DNA from 3 places in the Mesobacillus sp. ABV4_180 genome. Region 1 is predicted to be linked to each of the others. Evidence: predicted binding sites of a transcription regulator. Region 1 holds the regulator's gene; each other region holds the start of a gene.
The links. Region 1 encodes Rex, which represses fermentation and respiration genes when NADH is low (regulators of the CRP and FNR family bind a similar motif). Its sites were predicted from a motif close to TTGTGAAATATTTCACAA; they were not measured.
Positions count from the first base shown of each region.

Region 2: a site for Rex is predicted at 8,764-8,781, ahead of ACXAEA_RS09445 (nitric-oxide reductase large subunit). Genes of this name have one in related genera too.
Region 3: a site for Rex is predicted at 4,235-4,252, ahead of ACXAEA_RS16710 (hemerythrin domain-containing protein). Genes of this name have one in related genera too.

Region 1 is NZ_JBSWTJ010000001.1:43,168-53,223, reverse strand. It holds gene ACXAEA_RS00225 (ABC-F family ATP-binding cassette domain-containing protein) at 1-1,496, opposite strand, end outside; gene moaC (cyclic pyranopterin monophosphate synthase MoaC) at 1,651-2,145, shown strand; gene ACXAEA_RS00215 (redox-sensing transcriptional repressor Rex) at 2,173-2,829, shown strand; partial or broken gene ACXAEA_RS00210 (YdiK family protein) at 2,856-3,055, opposite strand; gene ACXAEA_RS00205 (lysostaphin resistance A-like protein) at 3,059-3,790, opposite strand; gene groES (co-chaperone GroES) at 4,174-4,458, shown strand; gene groL (chaperonin GroEL) at 4,626-6,254, shown strand; gene ACXAEA_RS00190 (spore germination protein) at 6,725-8,287, shown strand; gene ACXAEA_RS00185 (GerAB/ArcD/ProY family transporter) at 8,312-9,412, shown strand; gene ACXAEA_RS00180 (Ger(x)C family spore germination protein) at 9,399-10,056, shown strand, end outside.
Region 2 is NZ_JBSWTJ010000001.1:1,858,966-1,869,021, forward strand. It holds gene ACXAEA_RS09380 (DEAD/DEAH box helicase) at 1-674, shown strand, start outside; gene ACXAEA_RS09385 (ribonuclease H-like domain-containing protein) at 693-1,970, shown strand; gene ACXAEA_RS09390 (CotD family spore coat protein) at 2,357-2,674, shown strand; gene ACXAEA_RS09395 (SLOG family protein) at 2,817-3,377, shown strand; gene gpsB (cell division regulator GpsB) at 3,459-3,758, shown strand; RNA gene rnpB (RNase P RNA component class B) at 3,842-4,230, shown strand; gene ACXAEA_RS09410 (THUMP domain-containing class I SAM-dependent RNA methyltransferase) at 4,359-5,501, shown strand; gene ACXAEA_RS09415 (hypothetical protein) at 5,650-5,817, shown strand; gene ACXAEA_RS09420 (metal-sulfur cluster assembly factor) at 5,859-6,164, opposite strand; gene ACXAEA_RS09425 (hypothetical protein) at 6,177-7,421, opposite strand; gene ACXAEA_RS09430 (DUF2249 domain-containing protein) at 7,427-7,642, opposite strand; gene ACXAEA_RS09435 (DUF2249 domain-containing protein) at 7,644-7,883, opposite strand; gene ACXAEA_RS09440 (Crp/Fnr family transcriptional regulator) at 7,936-8,625, opposite strand; gene ACXAEA_RS09445 (nitric-oxide reductase large subunit) at 8,846-10,056, shown strand, end outside.
Region 3 is NZ_JBSWTJ010000001.1:3,247,681-3,257,736, reverse strand. It holds gene ACXAEA_RS16735 (electron transfer flavoprotein subunit beta/FixA family protein) at 91-918, shown strand; gene ACXAEA_RS16730 (electron transfer flavoprotein subunit alpha/FixB family protein) at 946-1,971, shown strand; gene ACXAEA_RS16725 (FAD-dependent oxidoreductase) at 1,964-3,259, shown strand; gene ACXAEA_RS16720 (ferredoxin family protein) at 3,259-3,543, shown strand; gene ACXAEA_RS16715 (hypothetical protein) at 3,760-4,095, opposite strand; gene ACXAEA_RS16710 (hemerythrin domain-containing protein) at 4,313-4,840, shown strand; gene ACXAEA_RS16705 (hypothetical protein) at 4,892-5,086, opposite strand; gene ACXAEA_RS16700 (MFS transporter) at 5,166-6,395, opposite strand; gene ACXAEA_RS16695 (phosphotransferase enzyme family protein) at 6,542-7,531, shown strand; gene ACXAEA_RS16690 (hypothetical protein) at 7,528-7,713, opposite strand; gene ACXAEA_RS16685 (TPM domain-containing protein) at 7,812-8,546, opposite strand; gene ACXAEA_RS16680 (LemA family protein) at 8,549-9,118, opposite strand; gene ACXAEA_RS16675 (MarR family winged helix-turn-helix transcriptional regulator) at 9,346-9,783, shown strand; gene ACXAEA_RS16670 (M3 family oligoendopeptidase) at 9,942-10,056, shown strand, end outside.

The sequences.
Region 1 (10,056 bases):
AAAAGGATCGTGCCCGGATAATCGATCAGGGCATTTTCAAGGACTTCCTTACTGTCGAGGTCCAGATGGTTCGTTGGTTCGTCCAGGATCAAGAAGTTGGATTTTTGCAGCATCAGCTTTGCAAGTGCCAAACGAGCCTTTTCGCCGCCGCTCAGGGTTGAGACGATTTTAAGGACATCATCACCTGAGAAGAGGAAATTCCCAAGGACAGTCCGGATTTCTTTTTCCTGTTTCAAAGGGTACTCATCCCAAAGTTCATTCAAAACCTTTTTATTGGAGCTGAGTTCGGCCTGTTCTTGATCGTAGTAGCCAATCGAGACGTTGGAACCGTACTGGATACTCCCTGCAATCCTAGGCAATTTTTCAACGATCGTCTTCAGTAATGTAGACTTTCCCACACCATTCGGACCGACAAGTGCAGTGCTATCGCCGCGTGAAAGGTTAAATGTGATATTTTCGGAAACGGCTTCGTTTCTGTAGCCTACAGCAAGTGAATCAGCCTTAAGGACGTCATTGCCGCTCTGCCGTTCGATTTGAAAGCTGAAGGAAGCGGATTTTTCATCGCCTAATGGCCTGTCCATCCTGTCGATCTTCTCAAGCTGCTTGCGGCGGCTCTGGGCACGTTTGGTCGTGGAGGCACGCGCGAGATTCCGCTGGATAAAATCCTGCAGCTTGGCAATCTCATCCTGTTGTTTCTCATACAATTTAAGGTCACGCTCATAATTTTCCGCTTTCTGATCCAAATAAGAGCTATAATTGCCCGGAAACTTCATCAGCTGATGGCGCGAAATTTCATATACCTGGTTGACGACTTTATCAAGAAAGTAGCGGTCATGGGAAACGATCAGGATCGCCCCGTCATACCCCTGCAAATATTGCTCAAGCCAGGAGAGCGTATCAATGTCCAAATGGTTTGTCGGCTCGTCCAGGATCAGGATATCCGGACGGGTCAACAGCAGCTTTGCCAGGGCGAGCCTGGTTTTCTGTCCGCCGCTTAGAGTTGAGATTTTTGTGGAATAATCAAAAGAATGGAAGTTCAGGCCGTGCAGCACGGAACGAATATCCGCTTCATATTGATAGCCGCCCTTTTCCTTGAATTGCACCTGCAGAAGATCATATTCTTTCAGGACTCGCTCGTATTCGGTATTGTTCGACAGGATGTCAGGATCCGACATTTTTTCTTCCAAGTTGCGCAGATTCTTTTCCATCCTGTGCAGGTGCTCAAAAACGGACAGCATTTCATCCCAAATGCTTTTCTCTGACTCCAGTCCGGTATTCTGGGCTAAATAGCCAATAGACGTACCTTTAGGGCGGATGATTTCTCCTCCGTCATGTGATTCGTAGCCGGCGATGATTTTCAGCAGGGTGGATTTGCCTGCGCCGTTACGGCCGACTAGTGCAACTCTGTCACGGGTCTGTATTTCAAACTTTATATTCGATAAAATAAGATCAGCAGCAAAATATTTTGATAGCTGATTAACCTGTAATAATATCATTATTTTTTCACCTCTATTGCCTTAGAAATAGTGTAACCCATTACTATAGGCACGGCAATATATGCGATTGATCATTGTATTTGTGAACATAGAAACAAAGTTCACACACAAGTTTGTGAAAATAGTGTATCATTTGGATGAGAGGAGCTTGAACATGGCAGAATTTACGCATTTTAATGATGAAGGCAGAGCGAAAATGGTCGATGTCAGCGACAAACCTGAGACGGTCCGCACGGCATTAGCCCATTCAAGCATAACCGTGAATGAGGATATATATGTAAGGATAACTGAAAATAAAATGAAAAAAGGGGATGTACTGGCAGTTGCACAGGTAGCTGGCATTATGGCGGCGAAAAAGACGTCTGAAATCATCCCGATGTGCCACCCGCTTCCATTAACAGGCATTGACCTTTCGTTCGATTGGGAGCAAAATGGAAGTGACTATATTTTAAACATCTCAGCATCTGTAAAAACGAAAGGGAATACAGGTGTAGAAATGGAAGCGTTAACAGCAGCTTCAGCATGTGCGCTGACTGTTTATGATATGTGTAAGGCCGTCGACAAAGGCATGGTGATCGGCAAGACGTATTTAGTCGAAAAAACCGGCGGGAAAAACGGCGATTTTAAGAGAGAAGAGAAGCTGAAGTAGAAATTCGGACAGGGTGGAGGATGGAGAATGACGAACGATGCTATGAAGATTCCGCAGGCAACCGCAAAACGTTTGCCGCTGTATTACCGATTCTTATTGAACTTGCATTCTTCAGGAAAGCAAAGGGTATCATCTGCAGAGTTAAGTGAAGCGGTAAAAGTAGATTCAGCGACAATCAGAAGGGATTTTTCCTACTTTGGGGCATTGGGTAAAAAGGGATACGGCTACAATGTGAATTACCTGCTGACCTTTTTCAGGAAGACATTGGATCAGGATGAACTTACGAAAGTAGCCTTGATCGGTGTCGGTAATCTGGGAACGGCGTTCTTGAATTATAATTTTTCGAAGAACAACAATACGAAAATCGAAATTGCTTTCGATGTCGATCCTGGTAAGGTAGGTACACAAATCGGCGACGTACGGGTCTTCCATATGGATGACCTGGATAAAGTAGTTGTCGAGGAAGGCATTCAGGTTGCGATCCTGACTGTTCCATCAGCTGTAGCGCAGCCGATTACGGACCGATTGGTGCAAGCGAATATTAAGGGGATCCTGAACTTCACGCCTGCCAGGCTGAATGTGCCATCTTCAATCAGAATTCACCATATAGACCTGGCTGTTGAACTGCAATCATTGATTTATTTCCTGAAACATTATCCGACAGACAGTGAAATCGCAGAATAAAAAAAAGCTCCTTCGTGATGAAGGGGCTATTTTTTCTGGATTTGCTTCAATTTGAAATGGAACAGGATCATCCGGATGCCCGAACCAAAGTCGAAAGGGCAAGCGCGACGAGGAGATAGGAGAAAAATCCCCAGCCTGACTCGTTCACATTCTGGATCGCGAAATAGGTGAATAAGGTGCCTAACAAGATGTAGACAATGCCTGAAAATAAAGGCGATTGCTTCATAACTTAAAATCCCCCAATAAAGCTTTGAATTTTCTCTGCTTCTTTTATCATTCTCTCAATGTCTTCCCGGAATACGGATTGAAGCAGGACAACCATTGTATTCATTGTAACGTGGGCGATGATCGGAACGATGATCCGCTTTGTTTTTACATAAAGAAATGCAAAGGTGAAGCCCATCGCTGAGTATAAGATCACGTGCTCCGGCTCAAAATGCGCCAGGGCGAAGATCACGGAGCTGATCAGCGCGGCAAAAAAGAAGTTCATTTTCTTATGAAGGCTGCCGAAGATGATTTTCCGGAAGACGATCTCTTCTAAAATCGGACCGATGATCGAACTGACCAGGATAACTATAGGGAAGTTCTCAATCAGTTTAATGATCTCCTGTGTATTTTCGGAACCCATTTCGATGCCGATCATATTTTCAATACTGCCGGCAATCGATTGGGCGAATAGAGCGAGAAACACACCGGCAATTGCCCAGGCAGCAGAGCTTGCCGGCGTAGCCGCGTCCCGCAAATCAGCCTGAACGGTCTTTTCTTTCCTTAAAATCAACAGCACAATTAGAAGTGTCAGCGAAAAGCTGATCACGAGCCAGTACGGAATCGAGAGGGTTTCCATTTCCTCCAGGCTCTTTCCCATTGCCGCTCCAATGAAGGCGACGATCGGAATCCCGATCAGGCTTGAAAGCTGCATGACGATATAGGCGATAATGACGTACCAATATTCCTTTTTCAATATGATAATCTCCTTCAAAAGCCTTTTCATGTTATACGGTCTAAAGCAATAAAAGTTCCACGATGCTATCTATCCATTTTACTAGTAACCATCTGCAAAGTTCAAATATCAGGGTGTCTGCTCAACTTTTTGGTTAAAAATTTCTTGATCCGGCATACTCTTTAAGGTGGCCATTTTTAGCCAGGCTGTTATTGAAAATAACGAAAAAAGTCGATTGTTGTCACAGGAATCCGAGAAAGGAAATAAGGGCAAATTTTCTAAAAAAAATTGGACTTCATGCTTGCAAAAAAAATAGAGATTCATTATTATATAAATTGTGTTAGCACTCTAATGAGGAGAGTGCTAATAAATAATCTACATATAATTTGAGGAGGTTGTTTCACTTGATCAAGCCACTAGGAGATCGCATTATTATCGAGCTTGTTGAGTCTGAAGAAAAAACTGCAAGCGGTATCGTTTTACCCGACACAGCGAAAGAAAAACCTCAAGAAGGTAAAGTAGTAGCTGTAGGCACTGGCCGCGTACTTGACAACGGAGAGCGTGTTGCTCTTGAAGTTGCAGTTGGCGACCGCATTATCTTCTCAAAATACGCAGGTACAGAAGTGAAGTACCAGGGAACTGAATACCTGATCTTGCGTGAAAACGACATTCTTGCAGTTGTAGAATAGAAAAGCGGAAGCGCCTTGGTCAGGCCCGAAAAGCGCTGGAAGGCTGGCCAGTGAAGTCGCTCTTTGACTTCATTGGACAGACCGAAGCGACTCGAGGGACTAGGCGCTGGAGCTGGACACTAATTTAAGGAATATAAAATTCAAAAATTCGAGGAGGTTTTTTTACGATGGCAAAAGAAATTAAGTTCAGTGAAGAAGCACGCCGTGCGATGCTTCGCGGGGTAGATTCTCTTGCGAATGCAGTAAAAGTAACTCTTGGACCAAAGGGACGCAACGTGGTTCTTGAGAAGAAATTCGGTTCTCCACTAATCACGAACGATGGTGTGACAATCGCAAAAGAAATCGAACTTGAAGATGCATTCGAAAACATGGGTGCTAAGCTTGTTGCTGAAGTAGCAAGCAAGACGAACGATGTTGCTGGTGACGGTACTACGACTGCAACAGTTCTTGCTCAAGCGATGATCCGCGAAGGTCTTAAGAACGTAACTGCCGGTGCTAACCCAATGGGCATCCGCAAAGGAATGGAAAAGGCTGTTGCTACAGCTGTTGAAGAATTAAAGGCTATCTCTAAGCCAATCGAAGGCAAAGCTTCTATTGCACAAGTTGCAGCTATCTCTGCTGCTGACGAAGAAGTTGGCCAATTGATTGCTGAAGCGATGGAGCGCGTTGGAAACGACGGCGTTATCACGATTGAAGAATCTAAAGGCTTCACTACAGAATTGGACGTTGTTGAAGGTATGCAGTTCGACCGCGGATATGCATCTCCATACATGGTAACTGATTCTGACAAGATGGAAGCAGTTCTTGAAAACCCATATATCCTGATCACTGACAAGAAAATCGCAAGCATCCAGGAAATCCTTCCTGTACTTGAGCAAGTTGTACAGCAAGGCAAGCCATTATTGATGATTGCTGAAGATGTTGAAGGTGAAGCACTTGCTACATTAGTAGTTAACAAGCTTCGCGGAACATTCAACGCAGTTGCTGTCAAGGCTCCTGGCTTTGGTGACCGCCGTAAAGCTATGCTTGAGGACATCGCAGCACTAACTGGCGGTGAAGTAATCACTGAAGAGTTAGGCCGTGACCTTAAGTCTGCAACAATCACTTCTTTAGGACGCGCTTCTAAAGTTGTTGTTTCAAAAGAAAACACGACTATCGTTGAAGGTGCTGGAGACAGCGCACAAATCGCTGGCCGTGTGAACCAGATCCGCGTTCAAATGGAAGAAACAACTTCTGAATTTGACCGAGAAAAATTACAAGAGCGCCTTGCTAAGCTAGCTGGCGGTGTTGCAGTCATCAAAGTTGGTGCTGCTACTGAAACGGAATTGAAAGAACGCAAGCTTCGTATTGAAGATGCTCTTAACTCAACTCGCGCTGCAGTTGAAGAAGGTATCGTATCCGGTGGTGGCGTTGCGCTTCTAAACGTATACACGAAAGTATCTGAAATCCAGGCAGAAGGCGACGAAGCTACTGGTGTGAACATCGTCCTTCGTGCTATGGAAGAACCAGTTCGCCAAATCGCTCACAACGCTGGCCTTGAAGGCTCTGTTATCGTTGAGCGCTTGAAGCGCGAAGAAGTCGGAACAGGCTTCAACGCTGCAACTGGCGCATGGGTGAACATGATCGAAGCTGGTATCGTTGACCCAACTAAAGTTACACGTTCTGCACTTCAAAATGCAGCATCCGTATCTGCTATGTTCTTGACTACAGAAGCAGTAGTTGCTGACATTCCAGAACCAGCTGGTTCAGGTATGCCTGACATGAGCGGTATGGGCGGCATGGGCGGCATGATGTAAGGCCATAGCCATACATTTGTGCTATTTTCCTCCCATTTGAGAAGAAGTCATCTTAATAATTTGTATCAATAGCAAAAACCACTTCCTATAAAAATTAGGGAGTGGTTTTTTGTGTTGTTAAAATTTGCGTACCAAGACTTTATTAACTCTATGCTCAGTTTTCATCCCACTTCTGCTCATTTCATTATTCTGTTTAGCAAGAAAAAATATACGAAAACAGAAGGATAATTACTATTCTAATAGTCGGGTAATTTTAACATAAAAAGTAAATACTACAATCAATGTATTCTAAAACGTTCTAACGATAATACTTCTGAGCATTTATAGGAGAGGCTTTTATGTTCAAGAAAATTCTTTCACTAATACCGGACTATATCATTTTCGTACAAGCATTTATTACATTTATAGTTCCTCTTGGATTTTATAAATTTTTCAAATGGGTTCACTCATTAGAGAAAGAGTGATGATAAGTGAAATGGCGGAAGCTAAACAAAAAACGGATGAAGATTGAGGGAATTGAAAAAAAAGCAGAACAAGATAAACAGCCATTTCAATCTATAAATGAAATTACCGGCAATCTTACGGAAGATTTGAATCTAATTCGCAAAGAGATCGGGCACAATTCAGATGTGAAATTTCGTGAGTTTCAAATGGGAACAACAGGTATTCGATGTGCCATTATTTTTATAGATGGGTTTGCAGATGCGGATGTAATTAATAATCATATTTTGGTTGATTTCATGTCGGCTTCACCAAAAGAAACCGGCCATCCATTAAAAAAATCCTCCTTAAAAGAATATATTAAAAACCAAGCTCTTTCTGTATGCGGCTTAAATGAAGTTCGTACTCTTAAAGATATAACCTCCGGAGTAATGTTTGGGTCAATTGCGATTTTAGTCGATGGTCTTGAAGACGTTTTCCTGGTTGGCGGTGCTAAAGCTAAAACAAGAAATGTTGATGAGCCGCTTACTGAGGCATTGGTACGTGGACCCAGGGTAGGTTTTATTGAAAATTTAAAGGATAATACTGCTCTTCTACGGCGGCATGGCAAAGATCAAAACTTATCCATAATCAGCTCTCATGTAGGAGAGCGGTCCAAAAAAGAACTAGTCATTATCTATATGAAGGATATTGTGGACCCTCATTTATTAGAAGAGGTGAAGCAACGGATTAATAAAATAAAAATTGATGATGTACATGACTCTAGTTATATTGAACAATTAATCGAAGATAATTTTTTAAGTCCATTCCCGCAAGTGCAAAGTACAGAACGACCTGATCGTGTTATGGGTGCTTTGATGGAAGGAAGGATAGCTATCCTGTTGGACGGCTCACCTTTTGCCTTAATTGTTCCTGTTACCTTCCATATGCTTTTGCAGTCACCTGAGGACTATTACGAAAGATGGATGGCTGCGACATTAATTCGTATATTACGTTATTTTTCAGCCTTTATTGCTTTATTTGTTCCTTCTTTATATATTGCTTTTATTTCCTTTCACCCTGGATTAATTCCAACCAAGCTTATTTTCTCCATTGCAGCCAGCAGAGAGGGAGTTCCTTTTCCCCCTCTAATTGAGGCACTCATAATGGAAGTAGCTATAGAAGTATTAAGAGAAGCCGGGCTTCGTTTACCAAAACCAATTGGACAATCGATAGGGATCGTAGGCGGGTTAGTGATTGGAGAAGCAGCAGTGCAAGCAGGAATAGTTAGTCCAATCATGGTTATCGTAGTTGCTGTCACGGCCATATCTTCATTCACGCTCCCGCAATATAGTGTTGGGGTTGCATTAAGAATTCTTCGCTTTGCCTCAATGCTATTTGCTAGTGTCTTTGGATTATATGGAGTTGTTCTTTTCTTCCTGTTGCTATGCAGCCATTTGGTCAGGCTTAAAAGTTTTGGCATTCCATATGTGAGCCCTGCTGTATCATTTCGACTGAATGATTGGAAGGACTTCATGATACGGGTTCCTTTATTCCTGATGAAACGCCGTCCAAGGCTGTTGGATCCAAAAGATTCAGTAAGAAAAAGTTAATGGTTTGAAAGGAGTTGACTAATTATGCCTTCCAGTCCTATAGATCGAATAACTACACATCAAGCAGTAATGTTTGTCATTAATTTTATTTTCGGTGCAGGAATTTTAACGCTGCCCAGAACCATGACAGAGAAAATCAATACTCCCGATTCTTGGATCGCAATAACTATTACTGGATTAATTATTACACTTGTAGCAGTAATGATATTAAAACTATGCCAAAGATACCCGAACGAAACTTTCTTTCAATTTAATCAAAAACTCCTTGGGAAATGGATAGGATTGCTGCTAAGTTTCACAGTTATCTGCTATTATATTGTGTTGTCCGCATATGAGGTTCGAACTATGGCTGAAACTACACGATTATTCTTACTTCAGGGAACTCCAACATGGGCTATTATGATGCCATTTTTGTGGATTGGCCTATACTTAGTGCAGGGCGGGGTAAATGCCATTGCTCGGCTATTAGAAATTATTTTTCCAATTACGGTTCTTTTTTTCCTTTTGGTCATGTCTTTAGGCATCGGGTTATTCGAGGTTGATAATTTACGTCCAGTGTTAGGGTCAGGGGTTAAGCCCGTCTTAAAGGGGCTAACAACCTCCTCTCTTTCCTTTGCAGGCTTCGAAATACTTCTCTTTATTTATATGTTTATGAAAGAAAAAAACAAGGCAACAAAAGTTCCATTACTTGGAGTTGGAATACCCTTTATCTTTTATACCATTACAGTGGTAATCGTAATAGGTTCCATATCAGTAGACGGAGTGGTGTCACAAACATGGCCGACACTCACGTTTATTCGAAGCTTTGAACTCACAGGACTTTTATTTGAACGGTTCGATTCCCTCATTCTTGTCATTTGGATTATGCAAATATTCGCTTCGTATGTCATTGCTTTATTTATTGCTACTTTAGGTTTAAATCAGATTTTTTCGACAAGTAATCACGTTATTATTTATAGTATAATACCTCTCATTTATTTCATTTCTATGATTCCTAAAAATATAAATAATGTATTTAAAATCTCAGATATTATTGGTAATTTCTCCCTTAGTTTTTTTGTTGTTATGCCGCTAGTCCTTTTGATTATCTCTAAGGTGAAGGAAAGAAATTATGAAAAAATGTAAACCTGTACTAAGAAATTCTTTTGTCTCGATGCTTTTACTTTTTCTTCTGTCAGGTTGCTGGAGCAGCCAGTCCATTGAAGATTTAAATATCGCCGTTGGCTCAGCTGTAGATAAATCAGATGATGGAAAAATACGATCAACTCTTCAATATGTAATACCACAAGCAATCGGTAATTCAAGTAGCAAATCACCACAACAAAAATCTTATATTAATGTCTCTGCGACAGGAATTTCACTAGAACCAATCGGTTGGGAAACGACCTTACGAAGAGAGGGTCCTATTTCAGGGGCACATCAAAAAGCAGTGATTATTGGGCAGGATCTTGCCCGTGAAGAGCCACTTAGAGAAATAACAGATTTGTTTTTTCGGGATATAGATATTAGAGGAAGTACTTTAATCTTTATTTCTAAAGGAGAAGCTGCACGAACTCTCGAATCAAAGGAAGCCGGCGTCATTCCTGCAATACGCTTGGTAGAAATTGCAGAACAGGAACTTTCAACAAGAGCATTGAGGCAGCTAGCTTTAATGAAGATATGGGGAAAATCGAACTCGCAGACCAGCTTTCTTTTACAGCTGATTGATTTAAAAAAGGGAGAAATTGAATTTGATGGAGCGGCCGTAATAAAAGGAAGAACAAACAAGA
Region 2 (10,056 bases), 1.8 Mb from region 1:
TTTATTTACATCAAGGTAATCAATATCAGGTAGAGAAGCTTGATTGGGAGGAAAAGAAGGCATTTGTTCGTGAGGTCGATGTCGATTACTTCACAGATGCCAATCTCGCTGTTCAGCTCAATGTGCTTGAAGAAGATAAGCACCGTGGAAATGCAGAAACTGAAATCGGCTACGGTGATGTCAGTGTAAGGGCGATGGCAACAATCTTCAAGAAGATCAGGTTCGAAACTCATGAAAATATTGGCTCCGGTCCGATTTATCTACCTGAAGAGGAACTGCACACAAGCGCTGCCTGGATTTCGCTGAATAAGGAACTTTCCGAGTTTGCAGACGATCGTCTGGAAGAGGGGCTGATCGGGACATCCCAGGCACTGAAGCATATTGCCCCATTATTCGTGATGTGCGATCCATCTGACGTTCATGTAGTTCCCCAGGTTAAAGCGGCACATAACGAAAAGCCGACGATCTTTTTCTATGATCGCTACCCGGGAGGTATTGGCTTGAGCGAAAAGATTTATTCGGGTATCGAAGAAATCTTGAAACAGACAAAACAGATGGTCCTGAATTGCCAATGTTCAGACGGATGCCCGTCATGTATCGGTACGGACACAACATCCATCCATTCTAAAAAAGATGTAGTTAAATTACTGAATTTATTCATTAAAGCAGTGTAGGGAAGGAGGGGGAAAGAAATGAGTCTTAAGAATAAATTGAACCGATTGAAACCACATATCAAAAGTAATATTGATAAGCCAAAGTCTGAACCGGTAATTGCTGAGGAAACTCCTGAAATACCTTTTCTCGAAATGTGGGAGCAGGAACAGGTTTCCCCCTTCTATTTTGATGGCCAATACTGTCTTGTCAGGGAAGTGAATTATCCGCTGGACCATCAGCATGGACATTATCAATTCCGTGATCTGCTTGAGGCTGTCTCACTCTGGAATGAAGAAAGCACAAAACATCCATTGTCTGCGTTTGGTCATAGCCCCGAGGATTTAGTTTTTTTTGATACCGAAACGACAGGTCTTGGAGGCGGAGCAGGCAACACGATCTTCCTTCTTGGGCATGCCAGCATTTCAGGTGATTTTGTAAAATTGAAACAGCATATTCTGCCGAATCCCGGCGCAGAGGTTGCCCTATACCAGAGTTTCTTGGAAAACGCAGATTATACAACGCTGGTAACTTATAATGGCAAGGCATTTGATTGGCCGCAAGTGAAAACGCGGCACACCCTTGTCCGTGACCATGTGCCCAAATTACCGTCTTATGGACACTTCGATTTGTATCATGCAGCGAGAAGAATGTGGAAGCATAAAATTGACCGGATGAAGTTGAGTATTGTCGAACAGGAAGTGCTGGGTCTTGAACGGAAAGATGATATCCCTGGTTTTCTTGCACCGATGATCTATTTTGACTTTCTTGAGCGTAAAAATCCAGAAGGCTTGCTTGGTGTGGTCAAACACAATGAAACGGATATTCTGTCTTTGCTCACATTGTATACGCATTTGACTTTTCAGATTCTTGGGAGAGACAAGTTGCAGTCACCACGTGAAACCTTTGAGGTCGGACGCTGGTTTTCCTATCTGGGTGAACACAGAAAGGCCAGGGAAACATTCAGCGGACTTACAGAGGAAGGAAATGAACAAGAAGCTTCAGCAAAGCATGCCCTGGCATTTGAGCATAAACGCAATAAAGAGTGGCCGGAAGCAGTTTCGCTTTGGAAGGAAACCTCAGAGAAGGGTACGAGCAGAGAACGCAAGGAAGCCTGTATTGAACTCGCCAAATTTTTTGAGCACCGCGAAAAGGATCATGAAATGGCTTTAGAATATTGCCGTTTAGCAAAAGAAATTCATCTTACTGAAAAAGGTTCAACAAAAAAAGACATGATCTTCAAAGAGGAACTGGAGAAGAGAATTCTGAGGATTTCCCAAAAAGCATTTCCCGGGCAAGCGCATAATCCGCCAAACTAAAGCCTTTCACGACATCTTTCGTCATGAATTCGCGAATTGTAACAAAATTTTAACATTTACCAGTATAAATCCTGTAATATCCTGTTGTATGTATGGTTAGGACGTTGTAAAATGTAAAACTGTATGGTGTTTTAAAAATCAATATTATTTACGGGGCTGGTAGGATGTATAAGGCGGTTTTAGTTCTCTATTTTGTAGTTATTACCCTCATTGCTGTTATTTTCAGTGGTCTGAAGGACAACTTTTACACATTCCTCTAAAATGTCATTTGGAACTTGCATTGCAGATTCCATGTAAAAATAGGTGTTTTCATTAGTACAAGACGCATTCCTTCTTCATAGGCTGATAATGTAAAGATTAAGTCTACAGGAAAGGAGATATGCACTATGTACTGTAAGCCAACACATGTTTTGCCAACAGTGGTTCACCCTACTAAATGCTGCGTGAACCATAACTATGTGAACAATGTAGTTCCACATGTTCATCCAACACACACAACTAATGTAAACCACATCAACTACGATCATGTCCATTATTTCCCGCAAACTCAGTCCACAGTGAACCAGGTGACACACCAGAATTTCTACGGCGGTCCAGGTCCGGTTCCTGGCGCTGGAGTTGCTCCTGTTGGCCCTAGGCCTCGCCCGGGATTTGGCGGGCCACAGGGATTTGGTCCTGGTCCAGGAATGGGATTTGGTCGATAAGAGAGACTGCAACAAGGGCTGATCAGCCCTTGTTTTTTTAGTGATATGAATTCATGGAAACAAGATTTATGAATGACATAGTGGGAATACATATAACATAGCGTTTTTGTTCGAGATAAAAAAAGTGAGCGAAGGAGATAATATGGCAAAAGTAGCTGCAATATCTGGCTATAAACCTTTTGAACTTGGTGTTTTCCAACATAATCATCCAGCAGCTGAATATATAAAGATTGCGATTAAAAAAAGCCTGATGCCTTTAATCGATGAGGGACTGGAATGGGTCATGATCAGCGGGCAGCTTGGTGTTGAATTATGGGCCGGAGAGGCGGTTATGGAATTGCAGGAAGAATTCCCTGACCTGAAACTATCCGTGTTCACTCCCTTCCTCAATCAGGAAGAAACCTGGAAAGATGCCAACAAGGAATGGTATGAATCAGTGCTGGCTGGTGCAGACCATGTTGATGCCATTTCCAGGAAGCCGTACGAAAAACCATGGCAATTCAGGCTTAAGAACCAGTTTTTTGTGGAGAAAAGTGATGTGCTGATCCTTCTGTACGACCCAGAAAAAGAGGGAAGTCCAAAATTTATGTATGAAACTGCAAAAAAGTATGAAGAAACCCATGAATATGATATAAGATTAATATCATTGTACGATTTACAAATGGTCGTAGAAGAAGAACAATTGAGACAGCAGGGATTTTAAGGTGAGTAAAAGAAAAATTGACAAATCGCCCTGTTTTTGAAAAAATAAGATTTGATGATGGGGTATATTGAGGTGAATGGAATGCTATCCGATAAAATACAGTTAACTGCTAAAGATATCTTAGAAAAAGAATTCAAAACAGCAATGCGTGGCTACAAGCCAGAAGATGTTGATAAGTTTCTTGATTTGGTCATTAAGGATTATGAAATGATGCAGCAGGAGATTGAAGAACTTCAACAGGACAATCTTCGCCTGAAAAAACAGCTTGACGAGGCATCACGCCGCCCAAGCACTCAGGCAGCTGGAACAACGAATTTCGACATCCTGAAAAGGCTGTCAAATCTTGAAAAGCATGTATTTGGTGATAAACTTTACGATTAATCCAGTTCCTGCTATTTTTTGAAATGTATTACCATTGCTTTTCAAGCTGAACTTACATATAATAATTTTTGTAGCTGTTAATAACGTTCGGGTAATCGCTGCAGTTATGCTGCAGAGGAAAGTCCATGCTCGCACAGGCTGAGATGCCTGTAGTGTTCGTGCCTGGCCAATTCATAAGCCAGGGCAGCCGAGCTCACGCTCGGCTGACGGCCGGGAAAATGCCTAAGTCGGCAACGATATGGCATGAATACCTATAAAAGTGCCACAGTGACGGAGCCTTCCAAGAAATTGGGAGGGTGGAACGAGGTAAACCCCACGAGCGAGAAACCCAAACGATGGTAGGGGCACCTTCCTGGAGGAACTGAACAAAGGGAAGGACAGATGAGTTCTCATCTGTAGATAGATGATTACCACCGGAGTACGAGACTTTTGGTCGTTTGCAGTACAAAGGTACAAAACATGGCTTACAGAACGTTATTAATGGGTTAGTATGAGTGTTTATTAAAGCTCTCCTTTTGCCAGGAGAGCTTTTTTTATGTATATTTAGTGTGATTGGTCATAATAAGGTACATAAGTATATTGGAAATAAAGGGTGAAACGATGAAGAATTTTGATATAATCGCAACCTCCGCGATGGGCCTTGAAGCAATTGTCGCCAAGGAAGTGCGGGATCTTGGATATGACTGCCAAGTCGAAAACGGGAAGATCGCCTATAAAGGTGATGCCATGGCAATTGCGAGAAGCAATATGTGGCTCCGGACTGCAGACAGGATTAAAATAAAGGTTGGCGAATTTAAGGCATATACATTTGATGAGCTATTTGAAAAAACGAAAGCACTTCCATGGGAGTTATTTCTCCCTGAGGATGCCGAATTTCCCGTTTCAGGAAAGTCGGTTAAATCCAAACTGTTCAGTGTTTCCGACTGCCAGGCAATCGTTAAGAAGGCCATTGTCGAACGCTTGAGAAAGTCATATAAAAAGACGAGCTGGTTCGAAGAGAATGGTCCATTATTCAAAATTGAAGTTGCTCTCCTTAAGGATGTTGCTACCATAACAATCGATACGAGCGGAAGCGGGCTTCACAAGCGGGGATACAGATCTGGCCAGGGGGAAGCTCCATTAAAAGAAACGCTGGCTGCGGCACTGATCATGCTGACCAATTGGAATCCGGACAAGCCATTCGTCGATCCGTTCTGCGGTTCAGGAACAATTCCGATCGAAGCGGCATTGATTGGACAGAATATCGCTCCAGGTTTCAATCGTGAATTCGTTTCCGAGGGATGGGGAATTATCCCTGATTCGGTCTGGGATGAAGTCAGGATGGAAGCAGAGGATCTCGCAAAATACGATACTCCGCTTGATATCAGCGGAATGGATATTGATCACCGGATGGTCAAGATTGCGGAAGAAAATGCCTTCGAAGCCGGGCTTGGCGACTTGATCTCATTCAAACAAATGCGGGTACAGGATTTCACCACCAGGAAGGAATACGGAGTCATCGTAGGGAATCCGCCGTACGGTGAACGACTTGGTGAAAAGAATGCCGTTGAAGATATGTACCATCAAATGGGGAAGACATTTGCTCCGCTTGACACATGGTCAATCTATATCCTGACGTCTAACGAGAATTTTGAACAAGTATACGGAAGGCCAGCAACAAAGAAAAGGAAGCTTTTCAATGGTTTCATCCGAACAGACTACTATCAATATTGGGGCAAACGGCCGCCTCGTGCTGATCAGTAAAACCAACAAAGCCTCCTGGCAAGCAGGAGGCTTTTATAGTTAGAAAAATTGCTTTGAAACTTTACCTGGTCAAGACCAATTTCCTAGAATAATTAAAGGTATTGGAGAATAAAATACATTTATCTTTAATGTGATTGGAGGGATGGCAATGAATTATTCTTTTATCGACTTTCAAAAAATCTCTAAAGCTCTTTCTTCTAGTTCCGAAGCCTTGCGTAATGAATTTCAGGCAGATGATTTACAGGTGGCTGAATTACAGGAAGCAGAAAATAACTTTCGCCAGGCATTGTCATTTGGCCTTTCAAATCCAAAATAAAGTGCAAAGAAACGCTTCAATGCAAAGCGTTTCTTTTTTTATTAAAACCCCTGAAGCAATCTTTTACCATCCTCTGTCATCCGGTCTGGTGTCCATGCTGGTTCCCAGGTTAATCGTACGTCTGCATGATCGATCTCGTCCATGCCTTGTACACAATATTTTATGCCGCTGACGATGCTGTCATGAAGAGGACAGCCAGGCGTTGTCAATGTCATTGAAATTCTCGCTGTGCGGGTTTCTGGAATATCGATTTCATAAATAAGCCCCAAATCTACCACATTGATATTTAATTCAGGATCATATACGGTTTTCAAATTCTCCCTTATTTTCTCCACTAACTCTTTCATTGGTACTCCTCCTTATTTAGTAACGACTTTTGCAATGATGAAGCTGAACAGAACAACTGCGATCACAATCAACCCCTGGCCGATGTGAAAGATGGTGATGAGCTTTACGGCAAAAGATAGTAAAAGTAGAATCGTCCCTGCAGTGAGCATTGCAAACAACGGCAGCGCCAGCTTATCATCGATCATATCTTTCAAGGCTGGCACCTGCTTTTTGCCGATTTCTTTACTGTATTTATGTGTCCACCAAAGGAATGAAACAATCTTATACAGATAGCCAATGATGCTGAAGGCGATCCAGGCAATCATATAAGTCAATAAAAGAGGACCCGCGAATCCAGCAAGCGTATTTGTTGCACTGCTAAGGACTGCGGCCAAATGGACTGCCGCACCGCATCCAATCGCGAAAAGTGCGAACTTGAATGGCCGATCAAGCTTTTTCTTTACCCTTTTATCAATGATTTTTTTGACATGCCATGAAAAAAGCACGAATCCTGCAAATAGCAAAAGGGTTCCTGATATTTCGAGTGCATGATTATCTGTGATGAATGATGATACTAAAAGGATTATTCCGATAATATATACAGCGAAAACATAGACAGCCGGATTCATGGAGTAACCATGTGATAGTGAGAACATGGGCACCATTTTATAGGAAAAGCCAAAGATCAATAAAGAGAACCAGCCTGCAGTACCTAATAGAATATGCGATTTAAAGATGGCCTGGTAAGTTTCTGAGGCAATACCAGTATTCAAGCTTAAGACGAGCATAATTCCGAGCGTAATTGTCGCCAGCAGAGATAAAAGGGCAGTCCCGACGAATAAAGTAAGGATATTGGGCTTCGCCTGGCTCTTTAATGTCATGAACATTTGAAAAAGGAACATCACAATGCCAGCTAATGTCACAATTCCAGGAATCAGTGCATCCTCTGGGCGGTTGTACAATGATGCAGCGAAAAAAACGATGCCAGCCGCAGTAATAACGAATTGCCAAAATCCAAATCTTTCATTCCAAATCGGAGTCAGGAACGCGACAGGCACCAGCTGGTACATCACCCCCATTGCGACCATCAATGCCCAGCCAAGCACAAAAAGATGGGCTGCAGACCAGATTGCCGGAAGCCTGAAAATCCCAGAAACAAGCATGTCGCCGTTCAGCAAGACAAGCAGCTGGGACAGCACTAATGCCAGCATGCTAAAGGCAATGAATGAAAAGGGAAGTACGATGTTTGTCTCGTTGCCATTGCTTTGTTGAAACACTTAAATCACCTCGCTTTTCGGGAAATGGTCACACGATAGCTTCCATCTTCCTGCTGTTCGGTAAGGTATAGAAGCCCAAGCTCATCCAGCTGCTCGAACAGGAACATTGGACGGCGGTCATTGATGATGATGAGTGATTGCCCTGCTTCCAAATCTTCAAGAGCCGCGAGTGTCCTCATCATTGGCTGTGGCGGTTCCAGCCCTCTATTGTCCAGAATCATCTTAATTCCCTCCGTTTTTGGTAAAAGTGATTTTATAATGTTTCGCTTCGATTTTTTCCACCTCATGCTCAAATCCCTTTGCTTTTAAAACTCCATACAGTGGCACGGGTTTGAACGGGGCATGGAGGACCAGGACTTCATTCTTTTTTAGTTCTGAGACAGCTTCCATGATTTTTTGGAATGGCTCCAGCTTATTTTTGATATCTTCCCTAACATCCAATTCAATCGTCTTTTTTTCCATATGACTCAACTCCTGGTTTCATAAATTTGTATATACAACTAATGCGCATGTATCAAAACAATTCCTGATGCAATTTTTCGTGGTCGATCAGGTAGCAGCCATTAGCATCGACACTCAAGTGTTCTTTCTTTTTTAAATAGTTGATGGTCCTGCTCACTGTTTCACGTGAAGTGCCAATCATATTGGCGAATTCTTTATTTGTAAAATGAGTGGTTAGTTTAAAGCCATTATCTTTTTTTTCTCCATTTGTCTTGCATAGGCGCAGCAGCAGCATAATGATTTGTTCATACGTATTGTGCAGGATTTGCTCCTCCAGGCGTGCCTGCAAGTCGATGATTTTCTCGCCAAGAACCCTGAATAGCTTGATTGAAAGTTCCGGGTATGCAACAAGAATTTGTTCAAACCTTGATATTGGCACCACAATCATCTGCGTATCCTCCATCATTTCCGCATGCGCCGGATATTTGCCTTTCCGGAAGAAGCCGGCATGAGGAAACATTTCGCCTGCCTCAAGGACCGATACGATTTGTTCACGCCCAGAGGAATCGGTTTTATAAATTTTGACCTTTCCAGAATGGATGAAAAAGACTCGATCAAGCGGATCACCCTGCATGAAGGCGTACATTTTGTTTTTATAGAATCTTGGCTGGGCAATTTCAACAATCGGATCCAGCTCAGTTGCAGATAATTCTTTGAAAATAGGAACTTCCTTTAATTGCTGCCTTATTTGGGATATGTGCATATCTATCTCTCCTCTGTAAGGGATTACGTATCTACTATTGATTTTAGCAACCTATGCAGGAAGACGAAGTGAGCTGAATCATATATTGAAGATTTTTTGAAAATTATTCTCACTCCTGTGGGAAAAATCACACCCATTAAATGAGGTACTTCACAAACCGAAAATCCTTTTCCTTTTATGCTTAAGGTGTAAATCAAACAGGGAAGGGGATGTATGGAACATGGAAATCCAGCATAGGACATCCACGAAAGCAGTGGTTAAGAAAAATAGAAATTCACTGTTGAAATCCGTACTCATCATCACATTATTGCTTAGTTTTACAGTGCTTCTGACAGGAGGGTACTGGATCTTTAAGGAAATGGCTCCAAGACCGCTTGAAGTGACAAGCGAAAAGGGGGAAATCATTTTAACAAAGGACAGCATTATGGGAGGGCAGGCAGTCTTCCAGAAATATGGGCTGATGGATTATGGTACAGTATTGGGGCACGGGTCGTATATGGGGCCTGATTATACGGCAGAAGCTTTGAAAATATATACTGAAGGCATGCAGGACTTCAAGTCCCGGGAAGTATACCAAAGTGATTATCAAGAGTTAAGCACGGATGAACAAACGATCATCCGTGAGAACGTCATGAAGGAAATGCGGAAGAATCGCTACATTCCGGATAAAGATGAACTGGTTTTGACTGATGCTCAGGTTTATGGGCACCAAAAGGTAAGGGAATTCTACCATACTATTTTTACAGAGGGTGACCGCTGGGGGCTGAAGCCTGGATTGATCCAGGAAAAGCATATGCCGGACGGGGAGCGTGCCTGGGTATCGAAGGGCGACCAGATCGAACAGATTGCTGATTTCTTTTTCTGGACTGCCTGGTTATCAAGTACAGAAAGACCAGATGACAAAATCACTTATACAAATAACTGGCCATATTATGAAGACGCAGGAAATACAATGTCGTTCTCAGCTGTCTGGTGGAGCGGCGCAAGCGTGACAATTTTGATTTTGTTTGTTGGATTGATCCTGTTTGTTTTCTACCGCTATCATCTAGGTATGCAAGAGGCATATTCTGAAGGGAATTTCCCTAAAATTGATTTGAGAAAATTGCCGCTTACTTCATCACAATTAAAAACAGGAAAATATTTCGCGGTTGTTTCAGTGCTGTTCTTTGTCCAGGCAATGTTCGGAGCACTGCTTGCACACTATTACATTGAGCCTGACAGCTTTTTCGGAATGAAATGGGTCCATGATATCCTGCCGTTCAATATCACGAAAGGTTTCCACTTGCAGCTCGCGATTTTCTGGATCGCGACAGCATGGCTTGGAATGGGAATCTTCGTTGCACCTCTTGTTGGCGGACATGAACCGAAGCGCCAAGGGTTATTGGTTGATATTTTATTTTGGGCACTTGTCGTCCTTGTCGCAGGAAGCAT
Region 3 (10,056 bases), 3.2 Mb from region 1:
CTTGTAATGCGATTCATATATCGTACTACATAGCATTTTATTTTCAACCACAAAGAAACCGTTTTCATTTCAAGGAGGGGAAAAGAGAATATGCACATTGTCGTTTGTGTCAAGCAAGTGCCCGATACAAAAATCATCAAAATCAATCCAAAGACAAATACACTGGATCGGCGCAGTGCTCCTGCAATATTGAATCCATATGATGCCCATGCTGTTCAGGAAGCAGTTAAGATCAGGAACAGGACAGGGGGAACAATTTCTGTTCTGTCAATGGGACCGCCGCAAGCAGTAGCGGTTATTAAAAAGAGTGTGGAAATTGGGGCAGACCAGGGATTCCTAATCTCGGACAGGGCATTCGCGGGAGCTGATACGCTGGCTACCAGCTATGCATTGTCGAAAGCACTTGAAAAAATCTCCAAAGACAAGCCAATCGACCTTATCATCTGCGGAAAGCACGCGATTGATGGTGATACAGGACAGGTAGGACCTGGGATTGCGAGACGTCTTGATATACCGCCGATTACGAATGTAATTGAAGTTTCAGAGGTTAATAAGGAAGAAAAATATGTGCATATAAAGCGCAAGCAAATTAATGGCTATGAAATCATTCAATCTCAACTGCCTTGCTTACTGACTGTGGAGAAGGAAATTAACGACATTGAGTACGCGCCGCTTCCAAATATGATCAACGCTGCACGATACGAGCCTGTGGTCTGGACCGTGAATGACCTTGAAAATGTCGATAGGACTCAGCTTGGCCTCAAGGGGTCACCAACGATTGTTGGTAAAATGTTCACCCCTCCAAAGCTTGATGGCGGAAAGAGAATCGAAGGAACTCCAGATTCTCAGGTAGAACAGCTGATGGACGTTTTAATGGAAAGAAAAGATTTATTGAAGTTAAATACAGCCAACTCTTGATGCCGATTTTAAAGGGGGAATAACAGGATGCAAGAAAACCAGGGTGTCTGGGTATTCATTGAAGTGAACGATGGAAAAATCGAAGGTGTGTCACTGGAATTGCTGGGTGCAGGAAGAAAGCTGGCTGATAAGCTGGAAGTGCCTCTTTCCGGGGTGATGCTTGGCGAAGGTGTCCTGCCTAAAGCGAATGAAGTGATTTATGCTGGTGCGGATCAAGTTTATGTTGTCGACCATCCTGTCCTGAAAAACTACCGGACTGAGTCCTTTATGAAGGGTGTCTGCGAACTGGCTGAAAAATATAAGCCTGAAATCTTTCTTTATGGAGCCACTCCCAATGGGAAAGACCTGGCAAGCGCTGTGGCAACGGACTTGAGCACAGGCCTGACGGCTGATACAACCATGCTGGATGTAGATGTGGAAAAAAGGCTGCTTGAGGCAAGCCGCCCTGCATTCGGAGGAAATATCATGGCAACGATTCTTTGTAAAAAGCACCGGCCACAAATGGCTACAGTGCGTCCAAAGGTTATGAAGGCGCTTGAAGCAGATACAGGCAGGAAGGGAATCATCATCGAAGAAGCGCTGGAACTCAGGGAAGAAGATATGCGCACAAAAGTGCTGAAAATTGTGAAGGACGTAACAAAAAAAGCAAGTCTGGCAGAAGCTCATGTGGTCGTCGCAGGAGGAAAAGGACTTGGGGATATCCAAAACTTCCAGCTGATTCATGAGTTAGCAGAAGTAATCGGTGCGAGCGTTGGCGGCACAAGGGATGTCGTTGAAGCTGGCTGGCTGAAGCATGAACAGCAGGTCGGGCAGACAGGCGAAACTGTCACGCCGAAAATCTATTTTGCCATCGGCATTTCTGGTGCGATTCAGCATGTTGAAGGGATGAAAAACTCTGAGCTAATCATCGCAATCAACAAGGATCCAAACGCCCCGATATTCGATGTGGCGACATACGGAATCGTTGGGGATGCATTGGAAATATTGCCAAAATTAATCCAGCAATTCAAAGAGCTCAGCAAAGAGAAGGGCGGGGAAATAAGCTATGCATGAAAAATTTGATGTAATCGTCGTAGGAGCAGGCCCTGCTGGAACCTCATGTGCATACAACTGCGCCAAAAACGGCCTGAAGGTACTATTAATCGAACGTGGAGAATACCCGGGCAGCAAGAACGTTATGGGCGGGGTCCTTTACCGTAAACAAATGGAAGACATCATACCTGAGTTTTGGAAAGAAGCCCCGCTTGAAAGGCCTGTCGTTGAACAGAGATTCTGGATGATGGACAAAGAGTCAGTCGTCCAGTTTGGATACAAAGGTCTGGAATGGGCGGTAGAGCCATATAATAACTTTACAGTGCTGCGTGCGCAGTTCGACCAATGGTTCGCACAGAAAGCAGTGGAGCAGGGTGCTCTGCTCATCAACGAAACAGTCGTAACTGAATGTATCGTTGAAAATGGAAAAGTCATAGGTGTCCGTACAGACCGTCCTGATGGTGAGGTATTTGCAGATGTCGTCGTCCTGGCCGACGGAGTAAACTCCCTGCTTTCAAAACAGCTTGGATTCCATCGGGAATTCCGGCCAGATGAGGTAGCCCTGACGGTCATGGAAGTAATCAATCTGCCGAAGGATAAAATCAATGAACGCTTCAACCTTGAAGGAAATCATGGAACAACCATTGAGATTTTCGGGGACTCAACAAAAGGCAACCTTGGAACAGCATTCCTTTATACCAACAAAGAAAGTTTGAATATCGGGGTAGGAACAACCCTGTCAAGCATGATCAACGCGAAATTAAAGCCATACGAGCTGCTCGATTACCTAAAAAAACATCCAATGGTTCGGCCGTATCTTGAGGGAGGGGAGTCAGCAGAATACCTTGCCCATTTGATTCCAGAGGGTGGATTCCATTCCGTGCCGCGTGTTGCAGGCAATGGCGTTCTAGTTGTCGGAGACGCGGCCCAGCTTGTTAATGCCATCCATCGCGAGGGCTCCAACATGGCAATGGCTTCAGGGCAAATGGCAGCAGAAGCGATTACTGGGGCGAAAGAAGATGGAGACTTCAGTGAGAAAAGCCTGAACCGTTATAAGGAAGCATTGTTTGGTAGTTTCATCATTAAGGATCTTGAAAAGTATAAGGATGCTGCCCATACATTCGAGAAATATCCACAGTACTTCAAGGAGTACCTGCCAATGATGAACAAAGCCATGAGCAAGTTCTTCACTGTAGATGGAACACCGAAGAAGGAAAAGCAAAAGGAAATCATGCGCAGCGTAACTGCAGAAAAAGGAACCTTTAAGGTAATGCAGGACATCTATCGTGCCTGGAAGGCGGTGAAATAATGTCAACAACAAACATCGAGGAAAAACAATTTCTTTTAAGGTTTAAGTGTGACACAAAATCGCATCTGACTGTCCTGGACCATGACGTCTGCATGACTCAGTGCCCAGACAAACTCTGTACCGTATTCTGCCCTGCTGAAGTTTATAAGTGGGAAGGAAAGAGGATGCAGGTAGGATATGAAGGCTGCCATGAATGCGGCAGCTGCAGAATCGGCTGTCCTTATCAGAATATTAAATGGGAATACCCTAAAGGCGGACACGGGATTGTATTCAGGCTTGCTTAATGGATCAGAAACAGGATCTGGCGGACAAATAAATGTCCGCCAGTTTTTTTGATATGAAAAATCGGAAAGTGAGAAGGAGGCTTGTCTTTAGGTTTAATATAAAGTAACGCTTTACAGGAGCATAAAATTAGATTTTTCTATATTCATCATATGTAAGTTAATTCACAAATGGGTTCAAAAAGAGAGAAGCTAAATGAGAGGGGTATGAAGAGGGGGTTAGCTGATTTTTTCTTGCTGATGGACTGCGAAAAGTTTGTCATTGCGGATATCTTTTTCTATATTCCGCGCTGCCTCGACAGCGTCATCAAACCGTACATACAGTGGTGATGTGTAAACAGGTTTGCAAGCATCATAGATTCCGGCTGAATCTGCTTTATAAATCATTATGTTCCAATGGTAATATTCCCTGCCTTCTTCCTGGTGCCCTTGAAGTCCAATCAATAAGTGGGTATGAAGGAGGTCAGGCTGAACATCCAGGAATGCTTTCTTGTCACTCAAGCCGGCTGGTATAAGGGATTTTTCGTAAAATTCGCGATACAGATGATTTTGCAATGTATACTCACTCCTTTTACATTAAGCTATAACTTCATTATATGTAAGGTTTCTAGAAATTTGAAGGCGAATTGTTAAAATTTTTAGAAATTTTAACGAAGTGTCATTTTTTCTTCACAATTCACAAGAAAAATATAAATTGTGATACCAATCACAACCCTGCAATTAATTGGATTCTATAATTAAACTATCAAAACGTAATAGGAGGCCGATCAGAATGACGGGATGTATGAGCGGGATCAATCATGATTCAAACTTTATTTTAAGTGAGGGATTGCAGCAGTTGAAGAATGAGCATCCACCTCTGCTCGAGATGCTTGCGACGCTTTTGGATATCTCTTTGAGAATTGAGGCGGGTGAACAAGCAGAGGAGAATTTCTCTAAACTTCGCCCGGCTGTTGTAGAGTTCCTGGCTGAGCTGGAGCCGCACTCCGAGCGTGAAGAGGGCGTGCTGTTCGAGATGATGTCTGCATATATTGGCAGGGAGATGGGACCGATCGCTGTCATGGAATATGAACATGATCAGGCTAAAAGATTCATAGGCAGCTTCCTCGATAATACAAAGGATGGCACTGCTAATATTACAAAAGAGCAAATGATCGACAATGCTCAATTGATAAAGAATGCGAATTACACTCTGGTCAGCCATTTTGCAAAAGAAGAAAGCATTCTTTTCCCGATGGCAGAGAATATGTTTACTGAAGAAGAAAAGCAGGAATTGGCTGCGAGGATTAAATTGATATGATGATATGCAAAAAGGGTGAAGCTTCATGAGAGCTTCACCCTTTACCATATTTTAAGCTTCAGTAATTGTAACAAGCTTAATGTCCTTCGTATCAAATCGGTAAAAAACATCGTCAGCATCAGTAAATTCTATCATTCCCTCGTGATCCTTTGCATCCTGGATGGCTTCGGAAATGTTTTCTACCTCAATTGGTCGTGATACGGAAAAATCTTTTTCAAAAAAATAATTGATCTTGAATTTAGACATGTCAATCTCCCTTCCTGTTGTGCTCATTAACCTATTCCTTAAGAAGAGTGTGCCTAAACATAAATCAATATGGTAAATATTAATTGTTCCATTCAGCAAGCTGTTCATCTGATGGAAGGAACGACGTCAGGATGCCGAGTAACGGGAGAAAGCCGACACTCATGATCATCATTGGCAGCCCAATCATATCAGCCAGATATCCAAGACCAACTGAACCAAGCGCTCCCATGCCAAACGCCAGTCCAACTGTCAGGCCGGCCATCGTGCCAATTTTACCTGGGACAAGCTCCTGGGCATACACAACAGTAACAGAAAAACTCGACATCAGGATAAATCCGCTCACCGTCAGTAAGATGAATGCAGCTATCGGAGGTGCAAACGGGATAATCGCTGACAAAGGTGCGGTTGCAATCATGGAAAGAAAAATAATATTCTTTTTTCCAAAACGATCAGCTAGCGGGCCGCCGAAGAAAGTACCGAAGGCACCCGCGACAAGGAAAGCGAACAGAAACATCTGCGCCTCCCGGATGCTAAATCCATATTTATCGATTGTATAGAAAGCATAGAAATTCGTCATTCCAGATATATACCACGAGCGGGCGAAAATTAAGAATAAGATCAAGACGAGTGCCATTTTTATGTTCATTGAGATGGTTTTATTAACTTGTTCGCCGGCTTTCTTACTTGTGAAGAATTTGTCAGAGTCAAGTTTCCTGGAATACCAGGTTGCGATATAAATAAGCAGTGCCACCGCAATTGCTGCTACTAAGGTAAACCAAACTGCCCCGAATTGTCCCAGCGGTACAAGGATCAGCGCTGTGATGAGGGGGGCAAGTGCCTGTCCGGAATTGCCTCCTACCTGGTAAATGGATTGGGCTAATCCTCTGCGAGGTCCTGCAGCCATATAAGCTACCCGTGAACCCTCGGGATGGAATACTGCCGAGCCCAGGCCAATAAATAAAACGGAAAGTATGACAAACTCAAAACTGGAAGCAAACGCTAATCCTAAAACCCCGAACATCGTCGAGGTCAAGCCAAGCGGCAGGGCATAGGGCATCGGTTTCTTGTCGGTTGCCATGCCAATGAGCGGCTGTAGAATTGAAGAAACGATATTTAAAGAAAATGCGATCATTCCTAATTGAGTAAAACTAAGTCCCATTGATTTTTCCAGGATTGGAAACATCGCAGGTATGACAGACTGGATGGAATCATTCAATAAGTGCACTAATCCAATAATGAAAAGTATTTTATAAGCTGTTCCGTTCTGATTTTGTGGTTTCAGCCTGACAGCGGCTGCAGATTGGCTCATGATGGTCTCCTTCTAATAATTATTTCGGTTTCCTACATTTTATTTTACAAAAAAAGTCTCCAGATAAAAATAGCTTTTCGAAGGAAAAATGTGATGTAATATAAATTGAGTATTGAGAAAATACAGGTTATTTAAGGGGGATGAATATGGAAAAAGTTGTGGATGCTTTGATGAACAAAGAAATGCAAAATCAGTTCCTTGAATTGTTCGGGCTGGAAGCAGAAATAAAAAAACTAGGCGATTTTGAGAATTATGTATTTGAAGCATATAAAGAGGGAAATCCTTATATTTTGCGCATAACGCATAGCTCCCATCGGAATAAGGAGGAAATTCTATCTGAAATGGATTGGATGAGGCATTTACATAATGCGGGATTATCAGTACCTGAGGTCTTTTATTCTAACAATGGGCTGACTGTAGAAGAAATTCCCGCGGCTGATGGGAGCGAATTTTATGGTTGTCTATATGCAAAAGCGGCTGGAGGCTCAGTCAGTGTCAAATCAGAACAATTCAATGAGGAGCTCTTCAGGAAATGGGGAGAAATAACAGGCAGGATGCACCGTGCGACAAAATCCTATAAGCCATCTGAAGGCATTAAAGAGCGGAGCAGCTGGGATGAGGATGAACTTCTTCAAATAGAAAAGTATTATCCGGAAAGTGAAAAGCTGTTAGTTAAAAACGCAAAAGACGTAATTGCTGCAATATCGGCACTAGGGAAAAGTACCGACAATTACGGAGTCATCCACTCAGATATCCATTCAGGAAACTTTTTTTATGATGGTGAGAAAATTCATGTTTTTGATTTTGATGATGCAAGTTATCATTGGTTCGCATCAGACATAGCCATCCCGCTGTACTATGCCATTCTTTATAAAATTCCGCCAGCCCAGGAGGAAGAGCGCCAGAGCTTTGGTCACACGTTCCTGAATGCCTTTATTAAGGGCTATCAATTGGGTAATCAGCTTCCAGAGGGCTGGAAGGAGCAAGTGCCTTTATTTCTGATGCTTCGGGATGTGGTCCTTTACGCAGTATTGCAAAAAAAAATTGCTCCTGAAGACAGGGACGGCAAATTGCTGGCAATGATGGACGAAATCGCAGGCAGGATCCGGAATAAGAGACCGATTGTTAATGTTTAGTTCTGGTTATTATTTCTCCTGAAAATCGAATAAAGAAAGAAAGTCCCACTTATCAGGATAATGACCATCAATAGAAAGAACAGTATCCCAATTTCATCGATCATCGTACTTAGATAAAATACCAGAATCAAATCTGTTATGACTGCTATGATGAGATAGTAACGCAAAAATTTGGGATTCATTGCTTTCACAACTCCTTTCAACTACTAGTTTGAAAACAATTGATGATAAATATACGATGCAAAAACACCAGAGTTCAAATACTCTGGTGTTTTCCTTTTTACCAGCCTCTGCTGGCGCCGCCGCCACCGGAAGATCCGCCCCCGCCACCACGGGGTCCGCCGCCCCCGCCACCGCCTCTTGATATGATTGAAAGCAGGAGGTAGGTAAGAGTGCCGCCGAAGAACATGAAGTCAAGGACGACAACTCCAATTACGATGATGATGAACAGCCAGGAAGGGATCGGGAAATCCTGCTGCTCGACATCACGCGGAGCATTGCCGAATTCATCCGTTCCAGACACCTCGTTTGCGAGGGCCTGATACGTATTCATGACGGCCAGGTTTGGCTGGCCATTTTTTAGGTGTGGTATCGCATATTCGTCAAGAATCCTGCCGGCTTTGCCATCAGGTATGGTTCCCTCAAGTCCGTAGCCTACTTCAATCCTGATTTTCTTTTCCTGCATGGCAAGTACCAACAGGACACCATTATTGTTTTCTTCGGTACCCAGCCCATATTTGCGGTAGGCTTCGACTGAATATTCCTCTATGCTTGCCTCACCAATCGTGTCGACAGTGAGGACAGCGACCTGGGAAGAGGTTTGATCCTCTATTGATTTTCCGATATTCACTAGCTGAATTTCTTCATTTTCATTTAAAAGATTTGCGAAATCCTGGACATAAATATCACCCACAGGAGCTGGAATCTCATTTGGTGCCGCGATTGCTCCGGCCGGCAGCAGCAAGACCAGGATGCCTAGTATCGCTGCTAATCCGGATAATCTTCCGTGAGCCATGATCAGCCTCCAAAGTCAACCTCAGGAGCTTCTTGCGCCCCAGGGTCTGCTTTGAAGTATTCTTTTTCATCAAAACCAGTGATGCTGGCAACGATGGCACCTGGGAATTGCTTTACTTTCCTGTTATAAATAGATACTTGATCGTTATAATCTTTTCTTGCAACAGTCAAGCGGTTTTCAGTCCCTGCAAGTTCATCCATCAACTGTGTGAACTGTTTGTCTGCCTTTAAATTTGGATAATTTTCAACAACTACGAGCAAACGGCTTAAAGCGCTTGAAAGCTCAGCGTTTGCAGTTGCCTGGTCTTCCGGAGTTTTTGCCCCTGCCAGTCTGGATCTCGCATCTGAAATGGATTGAATGACTTCTTTTTCATGAGCAGCATATCCTTTTACCGTATTCACGAGATTTGGAATGAGGTCGAGCCTGCGCTGCAGCTGGTTCTCTACCTGTGCATATGCATTGTTGACATTTTCCTCTTCAGCTACAAAACTGTTGTAGCTGCCAACCCCCATCATAATGAAGATTAATAAGATGACTCCCAAACCAATAATGATGCCTAACCCTTTTTTCATAAAATGCACTCCCATGTCTTTGTTGTTTTTGATGTTGACCGTATTTTTCCCTCATTTGAAAGGTTTTTAAACTTAGACCATGAGAATCATGATTGTTATAAAAAAATATATTTTGAACAACTAAAATAGTTTTTCTGGATAAAATCTAGGGAAATACTGATAAAAACAATAAATTCAGCTATACTCTAGATATGGATAAGTCGTTATAGGTAAAGGAATGAAATTTCATGAACAATGGAACAGAAAAATCTTTGAAATTATTCATTGTCCTGTCCAGGGCATACCGGGCTGTAAATGAAAAGGTGAACAAGGTAATCCAAAAAAATGGATTGAATCCGACTGAATTTGCTGTACTTGAACTTCTTTACCATAAAGGAGAGCAGCCGCTGCAGCAAATAGGAGGAAAGATCCTGCTGGCTAGCGGAAGTATTACCTATGTGGTGGATAAACTCGAAGAAAAGGGATTTTTAAATAGAGTTGCCTGTCCTAAAGACCGGAGAGTGACATACGCGAAAATCTCCGAAGATGGAAAGAAATTGATTGAGGAAATTTTTCCTGAGCACAGCGCATTGATTCATGAATTGATGGACAGCCTGTCAGATGATGAAAAAGGAACTGCTATCGACCTGTTAAAAAAGCTTGGACTTTCTGTAAGCAAATACTAAAAGAGAAAACGGCAAACGCCGTTTTTTTATTTAAAGATAAAAACCAAATTCACGATGAATAATTTTTACGGAATAAAAAGGGAAACCGGGAATATTCGTAGAATAGGAAAGAGATAGGAATTAGCTCAATCCTGTATAGAGAAAAAGGGGGCAATACTATGAAGTTTGAGCAATATACATACACCCGTCCGAATTTGGAAGAGGTGACTGTTAAATTCGACAATCTGCTGGAACAATTCAAGAACGCCGGTTCCGTTGAAGAACAGAGTGCAG